DNA from 3 places in the Cellulosimicrobium composti genome. Region 1 is predicted to be linked to each of the others. Evidence: predicted binding sites of a transcription regulator. Region 1 holds the regulator's gene; each other region holds the start of a gene.
What was found. Region 1 encodes Rex, which represses fermentation and respiration genes when NADH is low (regulators of the CRP and FNR family bind a similar motif). Its sites were predicted from a motif close to CTTGTGAANNNNTTCACAAG; they were not measured.
Positions count from the first base shown of each region.

Region 2: mqo (malate dehydrogenase (quinone)) is a predicted target of Rex. The motif match lies at 3,786-3,805, and genes of this name have one in related genera.
Region 3: GYH36_RS10685 (geranylgeranyl reductase family protein) is a predicted target of Rex. The motif match lies at 4,060-4,079, and genes of this name have one in related genera.

Region 1 covers NZ_JAAFAN010000031.1:71-9,409, forward strand. Annotated here, with positions in the region: gene GYH36_RS10460 (histidine phosphatase family protein) at 129-800, opposite strand; gene GYH36_RS10465 (MarR family winged helix-turn-helix transcriptional regulator) at 861-1,388, opposite strand; gene GYH36_RS10470 (YceI family protein) at 1,557-2,108, shown strand; gene GYH36_RS10475 (redox-sensing transcriptional repressor Rex) at 2,246-2,920, opposite strand; gene GYH36_RS10480 (glutaredoxin family protein) at 2,979-3,272, opposite strand; gene GYH36_RS10485 (HAD family hydrolase) at 3,321-4,199, shown strand; gene GYH36_RS10490 (30S ribosomal protein bS22) at 4,325-4,423, opposite strand; gene GYH36_RS10495 (acetoin utilization protein AcuC) at 4,646-5,875, opposite strand; gene GYH36_RS10500 (TrkH family potassium uptake protein) at 6,042-7,418, shown strand; gene GYH36_RS10505 (potassium channel family protein) at 7,557-8,261, shown strand; gene GYH36_RS10510 (hypothetical protein) at 8,371-9,000, opposite strand; gene GYH36_RS10515 (Ig-like domain-containing protein) at 9,275-9,339, opposite strand, start outside.
Region 2 covers NZ_JAAFAN010000020.1:20,363-29,701, reverse strand. Annotated here, with positions in the region: gene GYH36_RS07920 (aminopeptidase P family protein) at 1-54, shown strand, start outside; gene GYH36_RS07915 (MFS transporter) at 64-1,473, opposite strand; gene GYH36_RS19640 (TetR/AcrR family transcriptional regulator) at 1,594-2,202, shown strand; gene GYH36_RS07905 (pyridoxine/pyridoxamine 5'-phosphate oxidase) at 2,199-2,894, shown strand; gene GYH36_RS07900 (maleylpyruvate isomerase family mycothiol-dependent enzyme) at 2,885-3,688, shown strand; gene mqo (malate dehydrogenase (quinone)) at 3,820-5,340, shown strand; gene GYH36_RS07890 (hypothetical protein) at 5,401-5,808, opposite strand; gene GYH36_RS07885 (helix-turn-helix domain-containing protein) at 5,899-6,852, shown strand; gene GYH36_RS07880 (fatty acid desaturase family protein) at 7,017-8,126, shown strand; gene GYH36_RS07875 (siderophore-interacting protein) at 8,181-9,008, opposite strand; gene GYH36_RS07870 (SCO4848 family membrane protein) at 9,176-9,339, shown strand, end outside.
Region 3 covers NZ_JAAFAN010000032.1:17,635-26,973, reverse strand. Annotated here, with positions in the region: gene GYH36_RS10720 (isochorismate synthase) at 1-18, opposite strand, end outside; gene GYH36_RS10715 (demethylmenaquinone methyltransferase) at 130-825, shown strand; gene GYH36_RS10710 (alternate-type signal peptide domain-containing protein) at 988-1,530, shown strand; gene GYH36_RS10705 (hypothetical protein) at 1,541-2,080, shown strand; gene GYH36_RS10700 (hypothetical protein) at 2,077-2,553, shown strand; gene GYH36_RS10695 (signal peptidase I) at 2,609-3,142, shown strand; gene GYH36_RS10690 (hypothetical protein) at 3,139-3,864, shown strand; gene GYH36_RS10685 (geranylgeranyl reductase family protein) at 4,154-5,464, shown strand; gene GYH36_RS10680 (NADH-quinone oxidoreductase subunit A) at 5,586-5,948, shown strand; gene GYH36_RS10675 (NuoB/complex I 20 kDa subunit family protein) at 6,006-6,557, shown strand; gene GYH36_RS10670 (NADH-quinone oxidoreductase subunit C) at 6,554-7,330, shown strand; gene GYH36_RS10665 (NADH-quinone oxidoreductase subunit D) at 7,327-8,706, shown strand; gene nuoE (NADH-quinone oxidoreductase subunit NuoE) at 8,703-9,339, shown strand, end outside.

The DNA.
Region 1 (9,339 bases):
CAGCGGCATCACAGGGAGCACCCTGCCCGCGGTTCCTGGGCGCCACCTGGGAGACGTGACCTGCGCCACGCCCGAACGGGACGCTTCGGGCGCCGCCACCCCCACGACCGCGCGCACCATGACCGACGTCACGCCCCCGCGACCTGCGCGGCGCCCGGCAGGAGGTCGGCGACCGGCTCGGTGTAGTGCAGCGCGACGAGGCGGTCGTCCTCGAAGTGCAGCGACGTGAGCGACGCGAGCGAGCACTCGCGCTTGCGAGGGTCGTGCCACAGGCGGCGGTTCTCGTAGCTGAGGCGCGTGAGCCAGACGGGGAGCTGGTGGCTGACGAGCAGCGCCTCGCGCCCCGCGGCCTTGTCCCGCGCGTCGGCGACGGCGGCCCGCATGCGCGCGACCTGCTCGACGTACGGCTCGCCCCACGACGGGCGGAACGGGTTCCACAGGTGGCGCCAGTGCTGCGGGTGCCGCAGCGAGCCGTCGCCGACGCCGAACGTCATGCCCTCGAAGTGGTTCGCGGCCTCGATGAGTCGGTCGTCGGTGCCGAGCTCGAGACCGAACGTCTCCGCGGCGGGCGTCGCCGTCTCCTGCGCACGCTGCAGGGGGGACGCGACGACGACGGCGAGGTCGGCCCGCGGCCGCGACGTCCCGTCGGGGCGGGGCTCGCCCGCGAGGTGCGCGGCGACGCGGCGGGCCATCTCGTGGCCGCGCTCGGACAGGTGGTAGCCGGGGATGCGGCCGTACAGGACGCCGTCGGGGTTGTGGACCTCGCCGTGGCGCAGGAGGTGGACGATGGTGGAGACCATGCGCACCAGTGTCCCGCACTCCGCGGGCCGGGTGGCACCGTGCCCGGGTGACGCGCGACGTCAGGAGGTGCGTTCCGCCTTGCACGCGGCGGCAACGGCGGCCATCGCCTCGCCGAGCGCGCGGAACTGCTCGGGGGTGAGGACGTCGACCATGTACCGCCGCACGGCCGCGACGTGCGCGGGCGCGGACGCGACGAGCACGCGGTAGCCCTCGCTCGTCATCGCGCAGTTGACGCCGCGCCGGTCGCCCGTGCTCGCCGAGCGGCGCACGAGGCCGCGCGCCTCCATGCGCGCGACCGTGTGCGTGACGCGGCTGCGCGAGCGCGCGAGACCGTCCGCGAGCGCCGACATGCGCAGCGTGTGGTCCGGGCTCTCCGAGAGCCGCACGAGCAGCTCGTACTCGTTGAGGGAGACGTCGGAGCGTTCCTCGTGGTCGCGGCCCACGGCTTCGATGAAGCGCACCGTCCCGTCGAGGTAGGCGCGCCAGAGCCGCTGCTGCTCGGCGTCGAGCCAGCGGGGCTCGTCGGTCGCGGAGGCGGTGCGGGGTGCGGACGTCATCGGGGGGTTGTCGACGTCGTTGCTCGTCATGGGTCCTCGTGCGGTGTGCGGAGGGGCGCGGTCAGGTGCGGGGCGTCGTCCCACATTGTTCCACCCCACCGGGAATAGACGGATCGACCGTCGCTGTTGATACGCTCCGTACGAAGTTGAACCTTCAACCAAGTCGGTCCGCGGACCACGACCCTCACAGGAGCATCCATGGCCTCGTCGCTGCCCACCGGGCTCACCTCCGGCACCTACGCCCTCGACTCGTCCCACTCGCAGGCGGCCTTCACCGTCCGCCACGCCGGCATCTCCAAGGTGCGCGGCACGCTCGCCATCACGGCCGGCACCATCACCGTGGGCGACGACCTCGAGACGACCGCCGTGACCGCCGAGCTCGACGCCGCGTCCGTGAGCACGGGCGACGAGAACCGCGACAACCACCTGCGCAGCGCGGACTTCTGGGACGCCGAGAACAAGCCGACGTGGACCTTCACGTCGACGCGCATCACCGGCGACGGCGACGACTACGTCGTGGCGGGCGACCTCACCATCAACGGCGTGACCAAGCCGGTCGAGCTCGAGACCGAGTTCGCGGGCACCGCGACCGACCCGTTCGGCAACTCGCGCGCCGGGTTCGAGGCCACCACCGAGATCTCGCGCAAGGAGTTCGGCCTCACGTGGAACGCCGCGCTCGAGACCGGCGGCGTCCTCGTGGGCGACAAGATCAAGATCTCGCTCGACGTCTCGGCCATCAAGCAGGCCTGACGACGTCCCGGGGCCTCCCGGGAAGGGCGCTCCCGGCAGGGCGCCGGGCGACGGGGTCGCGTGCGCGAGCACGCGGCCCCGTCGTCGTCCTCCGGCGGGCCCCCCGGGGTCCCGGACGGGCGCCGCGGCCCGTCGGCTCAGCGCCCCTGCGACTCCGCGAGGGCGCGCGCCTGCGAGTGGAACGCGAGGATCTGCAGCTCGCTGCCGACGTCGACCCCGCGCACGTCGACGTCCGGGGGCACCTGCAGCGCGCGCGGCGCGAAGTTGAGGATCTCGCGCACGCCCGCCGCGACGACCCGGTCCGCCACCGCCTGCGCGTGGGCCGCGGGCGTCGCGAGCACGACGATCGACACCTTCTCGCGCTCGACGACCTCCTCGAGCGCGTCGACGTGCTCCACGACGAGGCCCGCCGCGCGCGTGCCCACCACGTCCGGCGACGCGTCCAGGAGCGCCGCGACGTGGAAGCCGCGCTGCTCGTAGCCCGAGTAGTTGGCGAGCGCGTGCCCGAGGTTGCCGATCCCGATGATCGCGATGCGGTGCTCATCGACGAGGCCGAGGGCCTCGGTGATGTACTGCGCGAGCGAGTCGACGTCGTACCCGACGCCGCGCGTCCCGAACGAGCCGAGGAACGACAGGTCCTTGCGCAGCTGCGCGGGCCCGACGCCGGAGAGCTCCGCGAGCTCCACCGACGACGTCGTCGCCACCCCGCGCGACACGAGATCGCGCAACGCCCGCAGGTAGGAGGGGAGCCGCGCCACCGTCGCGCTCGGGATCCCCGGCGCCGTCACCTCACCGACTACCTGCTCAGCCACCCGTCACCTCGCCGTCACTGGGACCGTCCTCGTCGACGGTCGCGCTCTTCCGGGGGAATCATCCCAGGTCCGTGCGCGCGGCCGAAATCCTGGCGACCGCGCGCGCGAGCCGCCGGGCGTCGACCCGCCAGAAGCCCTGCTGCACGCCCCCGACCGTGACGACCGGGACGTACTCGCCGTACTGCTCGCGCAGCGCCGGGTCCGCGTCCGGGGCGTCGACGTCGACCTCCGCCCACGCGACCCCCGCCTCGGCGCACACCGCCTCGACGACGGCGCGCGCGTCGTCGCACAGGTGGCACCCCGCGCGGCCGTACAGCAGGACGGGAGGGGTCGGGGCGTCGGGCGTGCTCACGCCCCCAGCGTACGAGGAGCCGCGGGCGCGACCGCCTAGAGTAGACGCATGGCGACGTCTTCCGGCCCGGGCCCTGACCTGCCCCCCGGGTCGACCGGCGAGGACGCGCCCGGCGCCGGACGCCCCGCCCCACCGCCCCCGCACCGCGTCGCCGCGTTCTTCGACGTCGACAACACGATCATCCGCGGCGCCTCGTCGTTCCACCTCGCACGCGCCCTCTACCAGCGCGAGTTCTTCTCCACGCTCGACATCGTGCGCTTCGCGGTGCACCAGGCGCGCTACCTCCTCTTCGGCGAGAACAAGCAGCAGATCGACCGCATCCGGTCGCGCGCGCTCGCGCTCATCGCCGGGCGCTCCGTCGCGGAGGTCACCGCGATCGGCGAGGAGGTGTACGACACCGTCCTGTCGCTGCGCATCTACCCCGGCACGCGGCGCCTGCTCGACGAGCACCTCGCGGCGGGGCACCAGGTGTGGCTCGTCTCGGCGACGCCCGTCGAGATCGGCGAGCTCATCGCCCGCCGTCTCGGCACGACCGGCGCCCTCGGCACCGTCGCGGAGCACGAGGACGGCTTCTACACCGGCCGGCTCGTGGGCGACATGATGCACGGCCGCGCCAAGGCCGCCGGCGTGCGCGCCCTCGCCGAGCGCGAGGACATCGACCTGGCCGCGTCCTACGCCTACGGCGACTCGCTCAACGACGTCGCCATGATGGAGGCCGTCGGGCACCCGTGCCCCATCAACCCCGACGCGCGCCTGCGCCGCCACGCCCAGGACGTCGGGTGGCCGATCCGCGAGTTCCGCGGCCGGCGCCGCCGCGTCGCGCGCAGCAGCGTGCGCACCGCGAGCTGGGCCGGCGCCGCGTGGGCCGCCGCGCTCGTCCTGCGCTCCGTGCGCCGCGCCGTCGACCGCCGCATCGCCCGCCTCTGACGCCCTGGGGCTGCGGGTCGGCGGGGCGGTGGCGGCGCCGCACCGCGGGCGCAGACGCGTCGAGCCCGGTCCCTCGGGAGGGGCCGGGCTCGACGACGGGTCGGCGCGTCAGGACGCGCGCGACGTCACTTCTTGTTGCGACGCTGGTGACGCGTCTTGCGAAGCAGCTTGCGGTGCTTCTTCTTGGCCATGCGCTTGCGGCGCTTCTTGATGACGGAGCCCATACGGTCCTCGCAATGCTCGAACGGCGTGTCGGTCGGCGACCGGTCGACCGGCCGCGTGTGGTCCACGGTTGATCGGGGCGCCCCGGCGACCACTGGGGCGCCGCGAGCCGACCAACACGAGAGAAATCCGCCCCCTAGCCTACCTGCTCGCGCTCGTGCCCCGGTACGTGGACGGGCACCCGGGCACCGGACGGGCGCACGACGGCGCGCGGTCGGGCCCGCTCAGTCGAAGTGCGGGTCGAGGCCCAGGAGCGGGAAGACGGCGCGGCGCGTGGCGGCGACGGCGCGGTCGACCTCGTCGTCCGGGTCGTAGCCGCTGCGCCAGCGCCGCACCTCCACGGGCGGGCCGAACTCCCGCGGGGCGTCGAACCCGGCGACCTCGGCGACGCGCGCGCGCCACTCCTGCGGCAGCGGCGCGCCCGCGGTCACAGGACGGTGCACGACCTCCCCCACCACGGCCGACCACACGAGCGGCACGACCCGCGCGATCGCGTACCCGCCGCCGCCGAGCGCGAGCCACCGCCCGCCCGTGAGCTCGTGCGCGAGGTCGTGCACCCACGCGGCGGCGGTGCGCTGCGCGTCGACCGAGACGTCGAGGTCGGACAACGGGTCCTCGCCGTGGGCGTCGCACCCGTGCTGCGTGACGAGGACGTCGGGCCCGAAGGTCCGCAGCACCGCCGGCACGACGGCGTCGACCGCCCGCAGCCACCGCGCGCCGTCGGTGCGGCGCGGCAGCGCGACGTTGACGGCGGTGCCCTGCGCCCGGGGCCCCCCGACGTCCGTGGCGAAGCCCGTCCCGGGGAAGAGCGTCGTGCCGCTCTGGTGGACGGAGACCGTGAGCACGCGCGGGTCGTCCCAGAACGCCTCCTCGACACCGTCGCCGTGGTGCGCGTCGAGGTCCACGTACGCGACGCGCTCGACGCCTTCGTCGAGCAGGCGGCGGATCGCGACGGAGGCGTCGTTGTAGACGCAGAACCCCGACGCCGCACCCGCGCGCGCGTGGTGCATCCCGCCCGCGACGTTCACGGCGTGCGCCGCGCGGCCCGCGGCGATCTCGCCCGCCGCGGCCCACGAGCCCGCGACGATCCGGGCCGCGGCCTCGTGCATGCCCGGGAACACCGGGTCGTCCTCCGTGCCGAGCCCGCGGTGCGGGTCGGTCGTCCCGTGCTCGGACGCGGCACGGACCGCCGCGACGTACTCCGGGTCGTGCACGAGCTCCAGCACCTCGTCCGGCGCGGGCTCGGGGTGCACGAACGTCACGCCGGGGCCGTCGTCGAGCAGACCGAGCGCGCGCACGAGCCCCATCGTCAGGTCGAGCCGCGCGGGCGCCATCGGGTGGCCGGGACCGAAGTCGTACCCGAGGAGCTCCGGGCTCCACACGACGCAGGCTCCGGGTGCCGCGGCCGCCGCACGGGCGGCCTCGGGCGACGACGTCGAGTCGGTCGAGGGCATGGCTCACGGTAACGCCCGACGGCGCGCGCTCGCCCCGCCGGACCGTCGGGCGGACCGGCGTCCCCCGCGCAGCCGCCCGGGAGGGCATGATGTCCCGGCGCCGGAGCGGCGACATGACGGGCCGCCCCGCCCGTGGCAGAGTGACGCGAGTGGTGAGGGAGGCTCCATGCCGACGAGCATGACGGGGCGCCTGTTCCGAGGGCGGGAGATCGTCGACCGCCTCGCCCGGCAGTCGCCCGCCCGCCTCGCCGTCACCGTGTTCGCCGCGGTCATCGCCGTCTTCACCGCGCTGCTCATGGCGCCCTGGGCCACCGCGAGCGGGCGCGCCGCGCCGTTCGTCGACGCGCTGTTCACCGCGACGTCCGCGGTGTGCGTCACGGGGCTCGTCGTCGTCCCGACCGGGACCTACTGGTCCACGTACGGGCAGGTCGTCATCCTGCTCGGCATCAAGATCGGCGGCCTCGGCGTCATGACGCTCGCGTCGATCCTCGGCATGGCGGTATCCCGGCGCATCGGCCTCACGCAGAAGCTCCTCACCGCGTCCGAGACGAAGACGACGCGGCTCGGCGAGGTCGGCTCGCTCGTGCGCGTCGTCATCATCACCTCGACGTCCCTCGAGCTCCTCATCGCGCTGCTCCTGCTCCCGCGGTTCGTCGTGCTCGAGGAGACGTTCGGCGAGGCCGCGTGGCACGGCATCTTCTACGGCATCTCCGCCTTCAACAACGCGGGGTTCATCCCGACCGAGCACGGCCTCGCGCCGTACGTCGGCGACTGGATGCTGTGCCTGCCGATCATCCTCGGCGTGTTCATCGGGTCCCTCGGGTTCCCCGTGATCCTCAACGTCATGCGCAACCGCCGACGCGCCGCCAAGTGGAACCTGCACACCAAGCTCACGCTCTCCACGAGCGCGGTGCTCGTCGTCGTCGGGACGGTCCTCTTCGCGGCCCTCGAGTGGACGAACGAGCGCACCCTCGGACCGCTCGCGCTCGGCGAGAAGGTGCTCGCGTCCCTGTTCGCAGGCGTCATGCCGCGCTCCGGCGGGTTCTCCACCGTCGACACGGGAGGAATGCACGAGGCGAGCTGGCTCATCACCGACGCGCTCATGTTCGTCGGCGGCGGCTCCGCGTCCACCGCGGGCGGCATCAAGGTCACGACCCTCGCCGTCATGCTCATCGCGATCGTGTCCGAGGCCCGCGGCGACCGCGACATGGAGACGTTCGGCCGCCGCATCCCGCGCGACACGCTGCGCCTCGCCGTCGCGGTGTCGTTCGTCGGCGCGACCGCCGTGCTCGTCTCCAGCCTCCTGCTGCTCGAGATCACCGGCGAGACGCTCGACGTCATCCTCTTCGAGACCATCTCCGCGTTCGCGACCGTCGGCCTCACCACCGGCATCACGCCCGGGCTCCCCGACGCGGGCAAGTACGTGCTCGTCGCGCTCATGTTCGTCGGGCGCACCGGGACCATGACCTTCGCCGCGGCGCTCGCGCTCCGCGACCGCCGCCGCATCGTGCGCTACCCCGAGGAGCGTCCCATCATCGGGTGAGCGACCCGCCCGCGGCGCGCACCGCCGTCGGGCACCCGCCGACCCTCCGGACCGACGAAAGGCCCCACCGTGACCGACCCCTTCTCCCGCGCCGCCGACGGGAAGGACGACGCGCCCGCGGGCGCCGTGGCGCGGCGCATCGCCGAGCGCGGCCGCGCCGAGCGCGCGCGCCGCGACGAGGCGAAGGCGCCCCGCAAGGACGCCGGCGTCCTCGTGATCGGGCTCGGCCGCTTCGGCACGGCGATCGCGGCGACGCTCGACCGGCTCGGGCAGGACGTGCTCGCCGTCGAGCGCGACCCCGACCTCGTCGCCCAGTGGAGCGGGCAGCTCCCCCTCGTCGAGGCGGACGCGTCCAACCCCGTCGCGCTCGAGCAGCTCGGCGCACGGGACTTCCCCGTCGCGGTCGTGGGCGTCGGGACGTCGCTCGAGGCGAGCGTGCTCATCACGGGCAACCTCGTGGACCTCGGGACGCCGCAGATCTGGGCGAAGGCGGTCTCCGCCGAGCACGGGCGCATCCTCCAGCGCATCGGCGCCCACCACGTCGTCTTCCCCGAGGCCGACGCGGGCTCGCGCGTCGCCCACCTCGTGTCCGGCAAGCTCCTCGACTACATCGAGGTCGAGGACGGCTTCACCATCGTCAAGATGCGCCCGCCGAAGGAGGTCCAGGGCTTCACCCTGGCCCAGTCGAAGCTGCGCGAGCGCTACGGCGTCACCGTCATCGGCGTGAAGTCCCCCGGTGAGGACTTCCTCTACGCCACGCCCGAGACCCGCGTCAGCGCCAACGACCTCCTCATCGTCTCCGGCCACGCCGACCTTCTGGAGCGCTTCGCCGCCCGCCCCTGATCCCCGCCGCCCGTGACGTCGGCAGTTCGTGTCGAGCTCGGCAGCTGCACCTGCCGAGCTCGGCACGAACTGCCGATCTCGGCGCGGGGTGCCGATCGGCGGACGGGCCTCAGGAGGCGGCGCCCGCGCGGCCCGCGCGTCGGCGCAGCACCGCACCCGCGGCGACCGCGAGCCCGGCGAGCACCGCCGCGGCCACCAGGCCGGTGCCGGTCGTGGCGAGGCCGCCCGGGCGCGGCGACGCCGTCGTCCCGCCGCCCGTCGCGCCCCCGTCCGACGTGCCGGCGGTCGGGTCGGTCCCCGGCTCCTGCGGCTCGCCCGGCGCGGCGAGCACGAGGAACGGCGCGGACACGACGTCGGTGCCGCCGGGGACGACGACCCGGACGTGGTGCTCGCCGGGGACGGTCGCGAGCGGGACGGTCGTCACGAGCTCGAACGCGCCCGCGGCGTCGGTGGTGACCGTCCCGAGGAGCACGGGGTCGCTCTCGAGCCAGACGGCGTACGACGTGCGCGGCGCGAGGCCGGACCCGCGCACGACGAGCTCTCCCCCGACGACGACCGGGCCGACGACGACGACGGCCGGCGGGGCGGAGGTCTCGCGCTCGCCGATCTCGACGCTCACGCGGACGCCGTCGGACGGGTCGGGCGCCTCGGCGGGGGCGGCCGAGGCGGCACCTGCGGGGAGGGCGAGAGACCCGGCGATCGCGAGGGCGGCGAGCAGCCTGCGGGTGGTCGTCGTCACGCGGTGAACCTCTTCGTCCGGCCCGGGGCGGGCGCTGCCAGGGTCCCCCCGAACCCGACTGGACGTGCGTCCAGCCGCGATCATCTTGCCATCTTGGACGCCCGAACTGAACAGGCGTCCAGGTATGTTCACCCGCTCGTCCGGACCCGGCCCCCGGCGCCGGGCAGCGCTCGGCCCCCGCCGCTGCGAGGAGCGACGGGGGCCGAGCCGGACCCGGGCGGCGCCGGCACACCGCCCGGGGGTCGAAGGCCGCCCGGGGTGCCGGGCGGGGACGTCAGCCGCAGTCGAGCGCGTCGTACGGGGCGTCGACGCTCGCGGTCACCTCCTCGCCGTCGAGCA
Region 2 (9,339 bases), on a different contig from region 1:
GAGGGCGCGCGCCGCCTCAACACCTCGACGCACCACCTCCTGACGGTCCGGTAGGACGACGGGTCAGGAGCCCTCGGCCCGGGCCTGGGTGGCGCGCACGTGCTCGTTGCGGATGCCGACCCAGCTCAGCACGCCGCCGAGCACGAGGAGCGCGGCCGTGACGACGAGCGAGCGGTGGAAGCCGTCGAGGTCGAGCACGCCGCCGACGATCACCCCGGCGAACGCGATGACGACGAGCCCGGCGACGCGCGACACCGCGTTGTTTACCGCCGAGCCGATGCCGGCGTCGGCCGCGGGGATCGAGCCGAGGATCGCCGACGTCAGCGGCGCGACCGTCATGGCGAGGCCGACGCCGAACAGGACGAGGCCGGGCAGCACCTGGGTGACGTAGACGGCGTCGTCGGTCGTCGTGAGGAGGAGCAGGTAGCCCGCGCCGCCGACGATCGGCCCGAGCGTCATGAACAGCCGCGGCCCGTACCGGCCCGCGAGCGCCCCGAACCGGGTCGAGAGCGCGAGCAGCACGAGCGTCACGGGGAGCTGGGCGAGCCCGGCGGCCGTCGCGCTGTACCCGCCGACCTGCTGGAGGAACAGCGTGACGACGAACCCCCCGAAGTACAGGGCCCCGTAGATCGCGGCGGTGGCGAGGTTGCCCCACGCGAAGTTGCGCACGCGGAACAGGCGCGGCGGGAGCATCGGGTCGGGCGCGCGCCGCTCCCACGCGACGAACGCGACGAGGCACGCCACGCCGACGGCGAACGGCCCCCACACGAGGGGGTTCGCCCAGCCGAAGCGGCCCTGCTCGATGAGCGCGAACACCGTCCCGGCGAGCCCGACGGCGGCGAGCGTCGCACCGGCGACGTCGATGCGACGTCGGCCGCCCGGGGTCTGCGCGGCGCCCGGCTCCTCCGCGGCGGAGCGCGGGACGCCGCGCAGGAGCCACAGCGTGACCGCGACGGGGAGCACGTTGATCCAGAAGACCCAGCGCCACGAGATCGCGTCGATGAGGATCCCGCCGAGCAGCGGCCCGACGATCGACGCGGTGCTGGTCCACGCGGTCCAGGAGCCGATGGCCCGGGACTGCCGCTCGCCGTCGAACGTGGAGATGATCATGGCGAGCGAGCTGGGCACGAGGAGCGCGCCCGCGACGCCCTGCAGCCCGCGTGCGACGACGAGGAACAGCCCGTCGGGCGCGAGGGCGCACGCGACCGACGTGACGGCGAACCCGACGAGGCCGATCGCCATGACGCGGCGCCGGCCGTGGACGTCGGACAGCGACCCGGCGAGGAGGATGAGCGCGCCGAGCGTGATCATGTACGCGTCGACGACCCACTGCTGGAGCGCGAGGCCGGTGACCGCGCCCGTGGTCAGCTCGTCGGAGATCGCGGGCAGCGCGACGTTGACCACCGAGCCGTCCAGGAACGACACGAACGACGCGAGGACCGCGACCACCAGCACCCGCTGCTGCACCGTCACCGACCCACCGTACGACTGGATCCTCATGGCGTACCGACCGGGCACCGGGCGGGGACGTGACGGGCATATCCGCGCCGACGCTCCCTCGACACCATACCTAGAGGTAGGTATGGTGCTCGCATGACGACGACCGACACCCGTGCGCGCCTCGTCGCCGCCGCGCAGGAGCTCTTCTGGGCGCAGGGCGTCGGCGCCACGAGCCCCCGTCAGGTGCTCGCGGCGAGCGGCGTGGGACAGGGCAGCCTCTACCACCACTTCCCCACCAAGCACGACCTCGCGGCCGCCGCCGTGCACGCCACGACGGCGGCCGGGCTCGACGCGGCGCGCCGCGACCTGGACGCCGACGGGACGGCCGTCGAGCGGCTCGTGCGCTACCTCGAGCGGCCGCGGCCCGCGCTCGCGGGGTGCCGGGTGGGCCGCCTCGTGAGCGACCAGGCCGTGATGGACGACGCCACCCTCGCGGCGGAGGTCCGCGACTACTTCCGCGGGCTCGTCGACCTCGCCGCCGCCGTCCTCGTCGAGGACGGGCTCGCCGCCGACGCCGCGCGCGACCGGGCGCACGCCGCCGTCGCGATCGTGCAGGGCGGGTACGTCCTCGCACGCGCCCTCGACGACCCGGACGCGATGGCGGCGGCGGCGCGCGGGTTCGTCGCGCTGCTCGCGCCGGGCCCCACGGCTCCCGGCCCCACGGCTCCCGACCCCGACGCGACCGCCCCGGAGGACTCGTGACCGCCACCCCCGACCACCCGGCCTCCGACCGCCCGACGCTGCGCGAGCGCCTGCGCGCGCTCCCCGTGCTCGGCGACGACCTGCCCGGCCTCGACGTCGACGCCGCGCCCGGAGAGCCGAGCGCGCTCTTCCTCGACTGGCTCGGGCACGCGATCGACGCGGGCCTGCCCGCGCCGCACGCCGCCACGCTGTCGACCGCCGACGCGAGCGGCCGGGTCGACGCCCGGACGCTCCTGCTCAAGGACGTCGACGGCGACGGCTGGGTGTTCGCGACGCGCGCGGACTCGCCCAAGGGCGTGGCGCTCGCGCAGAACCCGAACGCGGCGCTGACGTTCTTCTGGCGCGAGCACGGTCGGCAGGTGCGCGTGCGCGGTCCCGTCGTCCCGCTCGGTCCCGAGACGTCCGCGGACGACTTCCTCGCGCGCTCCGAGGCGAGCCGGGCCACCGCGCTCGCCGGCCCGCAGAGCGCCCCGCTCGCGTCACTCGACGCGTACCGGGAGGCGTGGGACGCGGCGCTCGAGCGCGTGCGGACCGACCCGGGCCGCGTGCTCGACGCGTGGTCGGCCTACGCGCTTGAGCCGACGACCGTCGAGTTCTGGGCGTCCACCGGCGCCGGCCAGACCCGCCTGCGCTACACCGCCGCGCCCGACCTTGCCCCGACCGGATGGACCAAGGAGCTCCTGTGGCCCTGACCGACACCCTCCCGCTCGCCGTGCCCGACGTCGAGGAGGTCCGCCGCGACGCGCGGGCCGCTCTCGACGCCGTGACCGCCGCGGCACGGCGTCTCGACGACCCGACCGCGCCCGGCGGCCTCGCGGGGCCGTCGGCCCTGCCCGGCTGGTCGCGCAGCCACGTGCTCGCGCACGTCACCGCGATCGGCGAGGCGATGGCGCGGCAGGCGGAGGTCGCCGCCCGCGGCGGGCTCGCCGAGGTGTACGACGGCGGCGCCGCGGGCCGCGAGGCCGGGATCCGGGCGGGCGCGCGGCGCTCGGTCGCGGAGCACGTCGCCGCCCTCGAGGCGCTCGCCGGACGGCTCGACGCGGCGTGGCCCGCTGCGGGCTCGCCGGACTGGGCGGCGCGCGTGACCTACCGCGACGGGACGGTCGTCGACGCGCTGGTCGCCTGGTGGCGCGAGGTGCGCGTCCACGCCGTCGACCTCGACGCCGGGATCGGGCTCGCGTCGTGGCCCCCGGCGCTCGGGCACCACCTGCTCGACTTCCTCGGTGTCCGGCTCGCGGACGACGTCACGGTCGAGCTCGCCGGGGAGCCGGACCGGCTCGTCGCCGGCCCGGGCGGGCTCCGCCGGCCGGACGCGCCCGGGGCGGTCGTCGTGCGGGGGGCGCTCGTCGACGTCGCCGCGTGGCTCGCGGGCCGCTCCCCCGGCACGGACCCCGTCGCGCTGCGCGCGGGCGAGCCGGTCGCGCTGCCCCCGATCGGCCCGTGGCCGTCGCCGTACTCCCCGCCCGCGGGCGACGCGCGAGCCTGATCCGGGCGACCGCCGCCCCGGCCGCGACGTCCGTCCTGCGCCTCTCGGGACGTTCGTCCCGCGGAAGTGTGACCCACGCCCGTGACGCACCGCACAGTTAGTGCACTCTTTCACAAGCGTAGAATCGAGGGGTGTCGAGTCGAGCGAGCAACCCCGCAAGCAGCGCAGACCAGATCGACGTAGCCCTCATCGGCGGTGGCATCATGAGCGCCACCCTGGGGGCACTCCTCAAGGTCCTGGAGCCCACCTGGACGGTGCGTATCTACGAGCGCCTGGGCGCCGTGGCGCAGGAGTCGTCGAACCCGTGGAACAACGCCGGGACGGGTCATGCCGCCCTGTGCGAGCTGAACTACACGCCCGAGAAGGCGGACGGCTCGATCGACATCACCAAGGCGGTGAAGATCAACGAGCAGTTCGAGGTCTCGCGCGAGTTCTGGCACCACCTGCTCACGACGGGCGCCCTCCCGCAGCCCGCGAGCTTCATCTCCCGCACGCCGCACATGACGTTCGTGCGCGGCGCGGAGAACGTGGACTACCTGCGCCGCCGCTACGAGACGCTGCGCCAGCACCCGCTGTTCAGCGAGCTCGAGTTCACCGACGACCCGGCGGTCATCGCCCAGTGGGCGCCGCTGCTCGTCGAGGAGCGCGAGGGCGACGAGCCGGTCGCCGCGACGCGTGCGACGAGCGGCACGGACGTCGACTTCGGCGCCCTCACGCAGCAGCTCGTCGACTACCTCGTCGCCCAGGGCACGCAGCTCTACCTGGAGCACGAGGTCAAGAACCTCAGGAAGACGAAGGACGGCCGCTGGCGCCTGACGGTCAAGGACCGCTCGTGGAACGCCCCGAAGCGCCGCTCGACCGTCGAGGCCCGGTTCGTGTTCGTCGGCGCGGGCGGCGGCGCCCTGCCGCTGCTCCAGGCCGCGGGCATCCCCGAGGCGAAGGGCTACGGCGGGTTCCCCATCAGCGGTGAGTTCCTGCGCACCGACAACCCCGAGCTCGTCGCGCAGCACCAGGCGAAGGTCTACGGCAAGGCCGACGTCGGCTCCCCGCCCATGTCCGTGCCGCACCTGGACACGCGCGTCGTCGACGGCAAGACGTACCTCATGTTCGGCCCGTACGCCGGGTTCAGCCCCAAGTACCTCAAGAAGGGCAAGTACCTCGGGCTGTTCACGTCGCTGCGCCTGCACAACCTCGGCTCGATGGTCGGCGCCGGCCTCAAGAACCTCGACCTCACCCAGTACCTCGTGGGCCAGCTCCTGGCGAGCCCGGAGACCAAGTTCACGGCGCTCCAGGGCTTCATGCCGACGGCGCACCCCAAGGACTGGGAGACCATCACCGCGGGCCAGCGCGTCCAGGTGATCAAGAAGGACAAGGACGGCAAGGGCGTCCTCGAGTTCGGCACCGAGGTCATCGCCGCGAGCGACGGGTCGATCGCCGGTCTCCTCGGCGCCTCGCCGGGCGCCTCGACCGCGGTCCCCGCGATGATCGACGTCCTCGAGCGCTGCTTCCCCGCCCGCTTCACCAAGTGGCGCCCCGAGCTCGCGACGATGATCCCGAGCCTCGGCCAGGCGCCGTGGGAGGCCGAGGAGCTCGAGGGCCTCGACCAGCTCACGGGCGGCGCGGACGTCGACGCGGTCGGCTCGCGCGCCTGACCCGCACGGACACCCGTCGACGACGGCCCGGACCTCCCCGAGGTCCGGGCCGTCGTCGCGTCAGCCCGCCGTCCGCTCCCGGCGCGGGCTGACGGGCGCCACCGCGCGGGGCGTCGCGTGCGACCGCGGTACCGGGAGCCGGCCCCGGACGCCGTCGCGCACGGCCGGGTTCGGGACGACCCGGCGCAGCACGAGCTCGGCCGCGACCTCGTGCGGGTCGGCCGGGACGGGCTCCGGTCGGCCGCCGGCCGCGCGCAGGTCCGCGTCCAGTCGCTGCGCGTCGCGGTCCCACGCGGCGCCGTGCACGGACCCGCCGCGCGCCCGGTCCCACCCGTCGGCGCCGGGCCACGCGCCGTCGGACCCCGCCGGGAACCACGGCCGCGTCGGGTCGTCGCGGCGGACCGCGAGCGCCGCGGCCGTCGAGCCGACGACGAGGAGAAGCACCACCACACCCCAGAGAATGTCCATGCCTTCACCCTCGTCGCGGGCTCCCCGCGCGACGAGTGGCAGGACTGACACCTCTCGACAAGATCCCGCCACCGGGCGTACGGTGCCCGCATGGTCCGCTCCGTCGCCGCCGTCGTCACCGACGGCCTGGCCCCGTTCGAGTTCGGCGTCGTGTGCGAGGTGTTCGGCCTCGACCGCAGCGAGGACGGCGTCCCGAGGTTCGACTTCCGCGTGTGCGGCCCGGCCGCCGGGCAGCCCGTGCGCACGTCGGTCGGCGCCCGCGTGGTCCCGGACCACGGGCTCGACGCGACGGACGACGTCGACCTCGTCGTCGTCCCCGCGATCCGCATCGGCTCGGCGTACCCGCCCGAGGTGCTCGACGCGGTGCGGCGCGCGGCCGCGCGCGGCGCGCTCCTGCTCAGCGTGTGCTCGGGCGTGTTCCTCCTCGCGGCGGCGGGCGTCGTCGAGGGGCGCCGCGTCACGACCCACTGGATGCACGCCGACGAGCTCCGGCGCCAGTACCCGAGCCTCGACATCGACCCCGACGTGCTCTTCGTCGACGACGGCAACCTCATCACGAGCGCGGGGACCGCGGCGGGGATCGACGCGTGCCTCCACCTCGTGCGGCGCGAGCTGGGCGCGAAGGTCGCCAACACGATCGCGCGGCGCATGGTCGTGCCGCCGCAGCGCGACGGCGGGCAGCGCCAGTTCATCCAGCGCCCCGTGCCGGAGTGCGAGGAGGACTCGTTCGCCGAGCTGCTCGAGTGGATGACGGAGCACCTCGACGAGCCGCTCACCGTGCGTGACCTCGCGCGCCAGGCCCACACCTCGGAGCGCACGCTCGCGCGCTCGTTCGTGGCCCAGACGGGCACGACGCCGCTCGCGTGGCTCACGTCGCAGCGCGTGGCCCAGGCCCAGTCGCTGCTGGAGGAGACGGCGCTCGACCTGGAGGAGGTCGCGCGCCGGTCCGGCTTCGGCTCCGCCGCGCTCCTGCGGCACCACTTCCGCCGGGCGGTCGGCATCACCCCGACGGAGTACCGCCAGACGTTCCGCTTCGCCGCGTGAGCGCGAGTCTCGGGCGCCGCCCGGGCGCGGCGTCTGCGCGAGGTCTTCACGTCGTCGGCTCGCGGCACAACCTACGGTCCCGTAGGGTGGGGTGATCTGCACCACCGAGCGTCTGCTCATCTCCGCGGCTGGGAAGTCGACACCGACCCCCTGCGAGGATGTTCATGACCTCTGCCGCCGTACGCCCGGGATTCCGGGCCACCCGCCCCCGTACCGACGACCCGGGCGCCGTCACGAGCACCTACAGCGCGCTGTCGCGCACCGTGCGTGACGCCGGGCTGCTCCGCCGCACGCACGGCTACTACTTCTGGATGCTCGGGGCGCTGACGCTCGCGCTCGGGGGTGCCGTCGCGGGCTTCGTCCTCCTCGGGGACTCGTGGTTCCAGCTCCTGGTCGCCGGCGCGCTCGGCCTGATCCTCACGCAGTTCGCGTTCGTCGCGCACGAGGCCTCGCACCGCCAGGTCTTCACGTCCGGCAAGGCCAACGACCGCCTGGGGCGTGTCCTGGCCAACGGCGTCGTGGGCATCAGCCACTCGTGGTGGATGACCAAGCACACACGCCACCACGCGAACCCCAACCGCATCGGCAAGGACCCGGACATCGCGCCGGACACGGTCGTGTTCCTCAGCGAGGACGCCGCGGCGGCGAAGGGCCTGCAGGCTCTCATCAACCGGTACCAGGGATGGCTGTTCTTCCCGCTCCTCACGCTCGAGGGCCTCAACCTGCACGTCACGGCCTTCCGGTCGCTGCTGACCGGCGGGCGCGCCCGCGGCGACGTCCGGATGCGCGTCGGGGAGCTCGTGACGATCACCCTCCGCCTCTCGCTCTACGCGGCCGCGGTCTTCTGGGTCCTCCCCCTCGGCATGGCGTTCGCGTTCCTCGGTGTGCAGCTCGCGGTGTTCGGCGTGTACATGGGTGCGTCGTTCGCGCCCAACCACAAGGGCATGGCGATCATCCCCGAGAACAGCAAGATCGACTTCCTGTCCAAGCAGGTGCTCACCTCGCGCAACATCCGCGGCGGCTGGTGGATGAACATCCTCATGGGCGGCCTCAACTTCCAGATCGAGCACCACCTCTTCCCGAGCATGCCGCGACCGCACCTCGCCCGGGCGCGCGAGATCGTGCGCGAGCACTGCGCGAACCTCGGCCTGCCCTACACGGAGACCTCGCTCGTGCAGTCCTACGGCATCGTCGTGCGGTACCTCAACCGCGTCGGGCTCTCGGCGCGCGACCCGTTCGACTGCCCGATGTTCAAGCAGCTGCGCGGCGTCTGACCGTTCTCGAGGCGACGCACCCGGCCCGGGCAGGGACGCCCGGCGCCGGCCGCCTCACGCGGTCGCCGCGCGGCCGTGCCGCCAGTAGCCGACGAAGTCGACGTTCGCCTTCGGCACGCCCCGGTCGCCGACCAGGTGCCGGCGCACGCCGGTCGCGAGCGACGACTCCCCCACCGCGTACGCGTAGACCGGCCCCGACGGCAGGTCCGCCGACCGCACGGTCTCGAGCGCGAGCCGCCCGGGCACGCGCCCGTGCGGGTCGCCCGACGCGCGGGCCGCGTCGCGCGGGACCCAGCGCAGCTCGACCCCGGCGGGGACGCGGAAGTCCTGGGCGTCCGCGGCCTCGGGGATCTCGACGACGGCGAGGCCGCGCGCGTCGTCGGGCAGGGACTCGCAGATGCCCGCGACCGCGGGCAGGCCGGTCTCGTCGGCGACGACGAGCGTCCAGTCGTGCTCGACGCGCGGGTGGTAGCCCACGCCCTGGTCGAGCAGCCCGACGCGGTCCCCCGGCCGCGCCGAGAGCGCGAACCTCGTCGCGGGGCCCTCGTCGCCGTGGACGACGAAGTCGACGTCGAGCTCGCGCAGGTCGGGCCGCGTCGCCCGCACCGTGTAGCTGCGCACCCACGGCCGGCGCGCCTTGGGCGTCGCGAGGTACTGCACGTACCACATGCCCGACGAGCGCGTCGGCAGGCGCAGCGCGTCCTGGTCGTCGCGCGCGAGGAACAGCCGGAACCACTGGTCGTAGCCCATCGGCGTGAAGAGGTCCATGCCCTCGCCGCCCAGGGTCACGCGGACCACGTTCGGGCTGACCCTCGTGCTCCCGACCACGCCCAGCGTGAGGACGTGCGCGTCGGCGGGCTTGACCATCGTGTAGGGGGACACCCTGCTCCTCGACATGCGGCCCGGCGGACGGGCGGACGGCGGACCGCGGACGCGGACTCCCGCAAAGGTTAGCCTCACCTCAGCGTGCCGTCGATGTGCGGGATCCCACACCTCGGAGGGCCGAGCACCGGACCGGCGCCGCACCGGCGACCTGTCATGCTCGTCGCGTGGAGCTCCCCGTCGTCTGGTCCCTCGTCCTCCTCGTCACCGCCGCGTGGAACCTGCTCGTCTGGCCGCGCTTCCTCCAGCGCGTCGCCCGGGACCCGCGGGCGCGCGACGCCGACGGCCGCGCGACCCGGTTCCTCACCGTCCACGTCGTGCTCGTCGTCGT
Region 3 (9,339 bases), on a different contig from region 1:
CGACGGTTCTGCAGTCATCGCGTCCAGCGTAAGCCGCGCGCGGCGGTGCGCCCGCCGGGCCCGGTCCGCCCCGCCCGCCGTCGCCCCCGGGGCGCGCCCGGCGGCGCGCGGACGTGGAAGCATGGGGGCATGCCCCGCGCCACCCTGGACAAGAAGCCCACCGAGGTCGCGTCGATGTTCGACGGGATCGCCTCGCGGTACGACCTGACGAACGACATCCTCTCGCTCGGGCAGGACCGGTCGTGGCGCCGCGCGGCGGTGCGCGCGGTCGGCGCGCTGCCGGGGGAGAAGGTCCTCGACCTCGCCGCCGGGACCGGCACGTCGTCCGAGCCGTTCGCCGACGACGGCGTGCGCGTCGTCCCGTGCGACTTCTCGCTCGGGATGCTGCAGGTCGGCAAGGAGCGGCGCCCGGACCTCCCGTTCGTCGCGGGCGACGCGACGCGGCTCCCGTTCGCCGACGAGACGTTCGACGCGGTGTCGATCTCGTTCGGGCTGCGCAACGTCGTCGACACCGAGGGCGCGCTGCGCGAGATGCTGCGCGTCGTGCGGCCGGGCGGGCGCGTCGTGATCTGCGAGTTCTCGACCCCGACGTGGGCGCCGTTCCGCGTCGTCTACCAGGAGTACCTCGTCCAGGCGCTCCCGCGCATCGCGGCCGCCGTGACGCGCGAGGGCGGCTCCTACCAGTACCTCGCCGAGTCCATCGCGGCGTGGCCGGACCAGGTCGGGCTCGGCCGTCTGCTCCTGCGCACGGGCTGGGAGAAGGTCGCGTACCGCAACCTCTCCGGCGGGATCGTCGCGCTGCACCGCGCGACGCGTCCCGCGTGACGCACCCCTGACGTCCGACCGCCGCACCCCCCCCGCCGCGTCCGCGCAGCGGAATTCACCCGGCGGAGCAGGCTCCTGCGCATGCCGTTGCCCGGGGCACGACCTACCGTCGGGGCACGAGCGCCGCCGCAGGGGTGGGCGCCGGTACGACAGGGGCACGACATGGAACGGCTGACGAAGGGCGCGCTGGCGATCGGGGCGGGAGCGTTGCTCCTCCTGGGAGGCGCCGGGACGTACGCGCTGTGGTCCGACTCGCAGGCCGTCGCCGAGGCGGGCGACATCACCTCGGGCGACCTGGACCTCGCGATGGGCACTCCCGTCTGGACGCTCAACGGGACTCCCGTGGCGGACGTCACGGCGGTCCGCATCGTCCCGGGCGACGTGCTCGCCCTGACCCAGCCGGTCACCGTGACCGCGATCGGCGACACGCTGCAGTCCACGCTCTCCGTCGCGGGCACCGACGCCCTCACGGGCGACGCGGCGCTGCTCGACGCGCTCGACGTGACGTTCGAGCTCGACGGCCCGCCGTCGTGGGCCACGGACAACGGGGACGGCACGTTCGAGGTCGCGCCGTCGACGGCCGCGTACGCGCCCGTCGACGCCGACGTGACGCTCACGTTCGACGAGGCGACGCCCGACCAGGTCGCGACGAACGCCGTCGTCAACCTGTCGAGCCTGACCTTCACGCTCGAGCAGCACCTCTGAGAGGTCCGCGGTGGGCGTCGAGAGCTCCCGCCGCGCACGGCCACCCGGCCCGGGCGCGCTCCGCACGGCGCGCGCCCGCCGGGGCGCCGCGCGCGCCGTCGCCGTGCTCGTCCTCGCGGCGCTCCCGCTCTCGGCGGGCGCCGCGTGGGCCACGTGGTCGGCCTCGCAGGCCGTGAGCACCGCGGACGTGCGCTCGGGGACCTTCGGCGTCGAGACGTCGTGGCAGACGTTCCCCGACCTCGCGGGCATGATGCCCGGCGAGTCGCGCGACGGCGTCGCGTCGCTCACGCACACGGGTGACGGCACGTGGCGGTACCGGCTGTCCGTCGCGTACGACGGCCCCGTGCAGCCCACCGTGACGTTCTACCCGGGGCCGACGTGCACCGGGACGCCGCTCGCCGCCGGGGCGCTCAGCCCGCAGACGTACGCGCGCGGCGCGACCACCCAGGTGTGCGTGCGCTACACGCTCCCCGCGGGGAGCCCGAACGCGTGGCAGGGGCAGAGCGCGCAGGTCGCGGTCACCGTCACGCTCGAGAGCAGGCCGTCGTGACGCGCGCGGTCCGGGTCCGGGTCGCCGCGGTGCTCGCGGTGCTGCTCGCGCTCGTCGGCGTGCCGGCCGCGGCGTGGTGGACGGCGAACGGCTCGCTGTGGACGACCGTCTCCGCCGGGACGGTCCCGCCGCCGACCGCGACGACGTGCACGACGACCGGCTCGGTCGTGCTGCGCAGCGCGACCGTCAGCTGGGCCGCGCCCACGCCCGCGCCCGCGCGCTACCGCGTGACGATCGCGGGCGGCGGGCAGTCCACCACGACCGAGACCACCGCCACCCAGCTCGTCGTCACCGAGAGCCTGCTCGGCGGGCTGCTCGGGTCGATCCTCGACCTGCTGCTCGGCGGCACGACGCTCCAGGTGAGCGTCCAGTCCGTCCACGCCTCCGGCTGGACGTCCGCCCCGAGCAACGCCGTGCCGGTGCGCGGCGCGCTCCTCGCGGGCACCGGCCTCGCCGGGGTGTCCTGTGGCTGAGCGCCGGCTGCCCGCACGGCACCGCGGGACACGCCGCCACGGGCCGCTCGCCCGGGTGCTGGGCGCCGTCGCGCTGGCGGCCGCCGTCGGGCTGGCCCTCGTGGGCGTCGTCGTGCCGCTCGTGCTCGGGGCGACGCCGTACACCGTCCTCACCGGGTCGATGCGCCCCACCTACGCGCCGGGGACGATGGTCGTCGTGCGGCCCGTCGACGCGGCACGCATCTCCCCGGGGGACGTGGTGACGTACCAGATCGCCTCGGGGCGGCCCGAGGTCGTGACGCACCGCGTCGTCGCCGTCGGCGTCGGGGCGGACGGCGAGCGCACCCTGACGACGCGCGGCGACGCCAACTCCTCGCCCGACCCGGAGCCCGTGCGTCCCGTCCAGCTGCGCGGGACCGTCGTCTACGCGGTCCCCGTGCTCGGCTGGGTCAGCACCGCGGTCTCGGGGGACACGCGCCGCACCGTCGCGGTGGTCGCGGCGGCCGGCCTCCTCGGGTGGGGCGCCTGGCAGGTCGTGGCGGGTCTGCGCGAGCGGGCCCGGTCGCGCGGGCGCACGCGTGCCCGACCGGCCCCGGAGCCCGTCCCGTGAGCCCGCGGGCGCACCGGCGCGGGCCGCTCCGGCGCGACCCGGTGCGTGCCCGGCGGCGCGGACGGCCGCGCGCGCTCCTCGCGGTCGCGCTCGCGCTCGTCGCCGCCGTCGCGCTCGGCGGGCCCGCACGCGCGTCCGCGGGCGGCGAGGACGCCGTACGACTGAGCACCGACGGGTCCGCGTGGGCGGCGGACCTCACGACGTCCCTCTTCGGGGCGGACGCGCTCGTCGTCCCCGGCGCGACCGTCGTGCGCGACCTGTGGGTCCGCAACGACGGCCCGGGCGCGGCGCGCGTCCTCGTCGACCTCGCTCCCGACGTCGACCCGGCGCAGGCGCGCACCGGCCTCGGCGCGTGGCTCGACGTCGCGCTCGACGGCACGAGGCCCGACGGCGCCACGTGGCGCGGGCCGGTCCTCGACCCGGGTGAGGCGACGCGCGTCGAGGTGCGGGTCGCGATGTCCGCCGACGCGCCGTCCTCGACGCGGCGCTCGGTCGCGGGCGTGCTCGAGAGCGTGCACCTCGTCGCCGTCGCGGACGGGGCGGCGCCTCCGGGCGGCGGCCGGGGCAGCCTGCCGCGCACGGGCGCGGACGCGTGGGCGGTCCTCGCCGTCGCGGCGCTCGCGGCGGGGGCGGGCGTCCTGCTCGCGCGTGCGGGGTCGGCGGGCCGTGCCCCGCGGGACCGGGTGCAGGACGCGCGGCCGGAGTCCGGCCCGTCGGCCTGACCTGCGTCGACGCGTCCCGTGGGCGCGCCCCGGCCCCGGGAGGCTAGGCCATCGCCGCGCCGGCCCCGTTGCCCGCGAGTCCCGACTCCCAGGGCCCGTGGTCGTCGCCGGGGAGGACCTTCGTCACAGGATCTCCCAAGGAAGGGTCGCCTTGCTACACATCTCCCACCGGGAGTGACTAGAGTGGCGACGTCCATTGTGACCGACTTCACAAGGACTGTGGGTGCACCGTGCCCGGACCCCGGCCACGGTGGAGGCGCGAGATGTCCCGACGACCGGACGGGGAGGGGTGAGCACGGTGGGCGCGAGGCTCGACGACGCCGACGTGATCGTCGTGGGCGCCGGTCCGGCCGGCTCCGCGGCCGCGCACTACTGCGCCGCCGCCGGCCTCAGCGTGCTGCTCCTGGAGAAGTCCTCGTTCCCGCGCGACAAGATCTGCGGCGACGGACTCACCCCGCGCGCGGTCGCCGAGCTCGTGCGCATGGGCGTCCCCACGCGCGAGGACGACGGGTGGATCCGCAACCGCGGCCTGCGCGTCGTCGCGAGCGGGCGGTCCTGGGAGCTCGCCTGGCCCGACCTCGCGTCGTACCCCAGCTACGGCATGGCCCGCGCGCGCCACTCGTTCGACCGCACGCTCGCCGAGCACGCGCAGCGCACCGGGGCCAAGCTGCTCGAGCGCACCGCCGTGACCGGTCCCGTCCTCGACGAGCGCACCGGCCGCGTCGTCGGCGTGACGGCGCGTCCCGTGGACGACAAGGGCCGACGCGCGGGCGACGAGGTCACCTACCGCGCGCCCGTCGTCGTCGCGGCCGACGGCGTCTCGTCGCGCTTCGCGCTCGCCCTCGGCCTCGCACGCCGCGAGGACCGCCCGATCGGCGTCGCCGTCCGCACCTACTTCCGGACGCCCCGGCACGACGACCCGTGGATGGAGTCCCACCTCGAGCTGTGGGACGGCGCGCCCCGCGAGTCGAACCTCCTGCCGGGCTACGGCTGGATCTTCTCCCTCGGCGACGGCACGGCGAACGTCGGCCTCGGCTCGGTGAGCTCGACGCCCGCGCGGCAGTCCGCGGCGAACGTCGACTACAAGGACCTGTTCGCGGCGTGGATGCGCAACGCGCCCGCCGAGTGGGAGCTCACCGAGGAGAACCGCCTCGGCCCGGTGCGCGGCGCCGCGCTGCCCATGGGGTTCAACCGCACGCCGCTGTACACGCGGGGCGTGCTCCTCGTGGGCGACTCCGGAGGCATGGTCAGCCCGTTCAACGGCGAGGGCATCGCGTACGCGATGCAGGCCGGTCGGACGGCGGCCGACGTCGTCGCGCAGTCGCGCGCACGCCTCACCGACCCGGGGCGCGAGCGCGCGCTGCAGACCTACCCGCGGATCATGCGCCGCGAGCTGGGCGGCTACTACACGCTCGGCCGGTACTTCGTGAAGCTCATCGAGCACCCCGAGATCATGCGGGTCTGCACGCGCTACGGGCTCCCGCGCCCGGTCGTCATGCGGTTCGTGCTCAAGCTCCTGTCCGACTGCTACGAGCCCCGCGGCGGCGACTGGGTCGACCGCGTGATCGCAGGGCTGACGAGGGTGGTGCCGTCGTCATGAGCCACCGAGGTGGGCCGGCACCCTGCCAGGACGAGGGGCCGGCGCTCGCACCACCTTCCCGTGACCCCGGACGACGTCGTCCGGGAGAACCCGTCCCGAGCCCCCACTTGAGGAGTCGACGATGACCAACCCGTACGTCCCGCTGCTCGTCCTCATGGGCGTGGCCGCCGTGCTGGCCCTCGGCGGTGTCGCCGCGAGCGCGGTCATCGGACCCAAGCGCTACAACCGCGCCAAGCTCGACGCGTACGAGTGCGGCATCGAGCCCACGCCCCACGCCGTCGGCGGCGGGCGCTTCCCGATCAAGTACTACCTCGTCGCCATGACGTTCATCGTCTTCGACATCGAGGTCGTCTTCCTCTACCCGTGGGCCGTCGACTTCGCGACGCTCGCGACGTTCGGTCTCGTGGCGATGCTCGCGTTCCTCGCGCTCATCACCGTGCCGTTCGTCTACGAGTGGCGCCGCGGCGGCCTGGAGTGGGACTGACGGTGGCACCCAGCGGGGGCCCCGGCGGGCACCGGCGAGAGAACTAGGAGAGACACCATGGGGATCGAGGAAGCTCCCTCGGGCTTCTTGCTCACCACGATCGAGGACCTCGCGGGGTACCTGCGCAAGGCGTCGCTGTGGCCCGTGACGTTCGGCCTCGCGTGCTGCGCCATCGAGATGATGGCCGCCGGCGCGTCGCGGTTCGACCTGTCCCGGTTCGGCATGGAGGTCTTCCGCGCGTCGCCGCGCCAGGCGGACCTCATGATCGTCGCCGGGCGCGTGAGCCAGAAGATGGCGCCGGTCGTCCGCCAGGTCTACGACCAGATGAGCGAGCCGAAGTGGGTCCTGTCCATGGGCGTGTGCGCGTCGAGCGGCGGGATGTTCAACAACTACGCGATCGTGCAGGGCGTCGACCACGTCGTGCCCGTCGACATCTACCTGCCCGGCTGCCCGCCGCGGCCGGAGATGCTCATCAACGCGATCCTCGCGCTGCACGAGCAGATCCAGCACGAGCCGCTCGGGGTGAACCGCAAGGAGGCGGCGCGCGCCGCCGAGGCCGCGGCGCTCGAGGCCACGCCGACGTTCCAGATGAAGGGGCTGCTGCGGTGACGGACGAGAAGTCGGGGGCGGGCACGCCCGTGCCCCAGCCCGAGGAGGTGCAGGGCCCGCGGTCGTCCGACCTCGTGAGCGGCTCGGGCGCGCCACGGACGCTCGAGGTCGTCGAGGTGCGCGAGGGCATGTTCGGCGTCCGCGGCTCGGGCGACACGTCGGGCTACGGCGGGCTCGTGCAGCCCGTGGCGATGCCCGGCGCGAGCCCGCGGCCCTACGGCGGCTGGTTCGACGAGGTCGTCGACGTGCTCGCGGAGGTGCTCGCCGCGTCGGGCGTCCCGTTCGACGCGGCGGTCGAGCGCGTCGTCGTGGACCCGCCCGGCGCGCACGCCGAGCTCACGCTGCACGTGCACCGCGACCACCTGGTCGACGTGTGCCGCGCGCTGCGCGACGACCAGGACCTGCGGTTCGAGCTGAGCCTGGGCGTGAGCGGCGTGCACTTCCCGCACGACGTGGGGCGCGAGCTGCACGCGGTCTACCACCTGACGTCGATCACGCACGGCCGCCGCCTGCGACTCGAGGTGTCGGTGCCCGAGGCCGACCCGCACGTGCCGACCACGACGTCCGTCTACCCGACGAACGACTGGCACGAGCGCGAGACGTGGGACTTCTTCGGGATCGTCTTCGACGGCCACCCGTCCCTCGCGCGGATCGAGATGCCCGACGACTGGCCGGGCCACCCGCAGCGCAAGGACTACCCCCTCGGCGGCATCCCCGTCGAGTACAAGGGCGCGACCGTGCCCCCGCCGGACACGAGGAGGTCGTACTCGTGAGCACGCACACCACCGGCGCCCCCGGCGCCGCACCGCACGCCACGCGCCCGCCCGTCGGCGACTTCGAGCCGGGCATCCCGAGCTTCGAGGCGTCGGGCGGCGACTGGGCCGACGTCGCGGAGAGCGCCGTCGCCGCGGCCGCGCTCGGCGAGGAGCGCATCGTCGTCAACATGGGTCCGCAGCACCCGTCCACGCACGGCGTGCTGCGCCTCATGCTCGAGATCGACGGCGAGACCGTCACCGAGGCGCGGTGCGGCATCGGCTACCTGCACACCGGCATCGAGAAGAACATGGAGTACCGGACGTGGACGCAGGGCGTCACGTTCTGCACGCGCATGGACTACCTTGCGCCGCTGTTCCAGGAGACGGCGTACTGCCTCGCGGTCGAGAAGCTGCTCGGCATCACGGACGACGTGCCCGAGCGCGCGAGCGTGATCCGCGTGCTCATGATGGAGCTCAACCGCATCGCGTCCCACCTCGTGTGCCTGGGCACGGGCGGCAACGAGATGGGCGCGACGACCGTCATGACCGTCGCGTTCACCGCGCGCGAGGAGATCCTGCGGATCTTCGAGGCCGTGACGGGTCTGCGCATGAACCACGCGTACGTGCGCCCCGGCGGCGTCGCGCAGGACGTGCCGCCGGACCTCGTGGAGCAGGTCCGCAAGGCGGACCCGCTCGTGCGCCGCTACCTCGGCCAGCTCGGCGACCTCATGCTCGCGAACCCCATCTTCAAGGGTCGCCTCGTCGGGGTCGGGCACCTCAACCTCGCGGGCTGCATGGCGCTCGGGGTGACCGGGCCGGTGCTGCGCTCGACCGGCCACCCGTACGACGTGCGCAAGGCCGACCCGTACTGCGGCTACGAGACGTACGACTTCGACGTCCCGACCGCGACCGGTGCGGACTGCTACGACCGCGTCGTGCTGCGGCTCGAGGAGTGCTACCAGTCGCTGCACATCGTCGAGCAGTGCCTCGAGCGCCTCGAGGCGACCGCGGGCCAGCCCGTCATGGTGGGCGACCGCAAGATCGCGTGGCCCGCGCAGCTCGCGATCGGGAGCGACGGCCAGGGCAACTCGCTCGAGCACATCAAGGAGATCATGGGCACCTCCATGGAGGCCCTGATCCACCACTTCAAGCTCGTCACGGAGGGCTTCCGGGTCCCGGTGGGGCAGGCGTGGCAGACCGTCGAGCACCCGCGCGGCGAGCTCGGCGTGCACCTCGTGTCCGACGGCGGCACCCGCCCCTACCGGGCGCACTTCCGCGACCCGTCCTTCAACAACCTCCAGGCCGTGGCGGCGATGTGCGAGGGCGGCCAGGTGGCCGACGTCGTGGTCGCCGTCGCGTCGCTGGACCCCGTGCTGGGAGGGGTGGACCGATGACCATCGACGCCGGACCTGCGACGAACGGCACGCCTGCGGGCGCGCCGCGCCAGCGCCCCGGGTACGACGCCGAGACGGCCGCGCGGCTCGCCGCCGACGCGGCGCAGATCGTCGCGCGCTACCCGCACCCGCGCTCGGCGCTGCTGCCGATGCTGCACCTCGTGCAGTCCGAGGACGGCTACGTCTCGCGCGACGGGATCCTGTTCTGCGCCGAGCAGCTCGGCCTCACCGCGGCCGAGGTGTCCGCCGTCGCGACGTTCTACACGCAGTACAAGCGGCACCCGAACGGCACCTACACCGTGGGCGTCTGCACGAACACGCTGTGCGCGATCATGGGCGGCGACGCGATCTTCGACGAGCTGTCGGAGCACCTCGGCGTCGGGCACGACGAGACGACCGAGGACGGCGCGATCACGCTCGAGCGCGTCGAGTGCAACGCGGCCTGCGACTACGCGCCGGTCATGATGGTCAACTGGGAGTTCTTCGACAACCAGACCCCGGCCAGCGCGACCGACGTCGTCGACCGTCTCCGCGCGGGCGAGCCCGTCGCCCCGACGCGCGGCGCCGCGAGCGTGTGCACCTTCAAGCAGATGAGCCGCGTCCTCGCGGGCTTCACCGACGGCCGCGCCGACG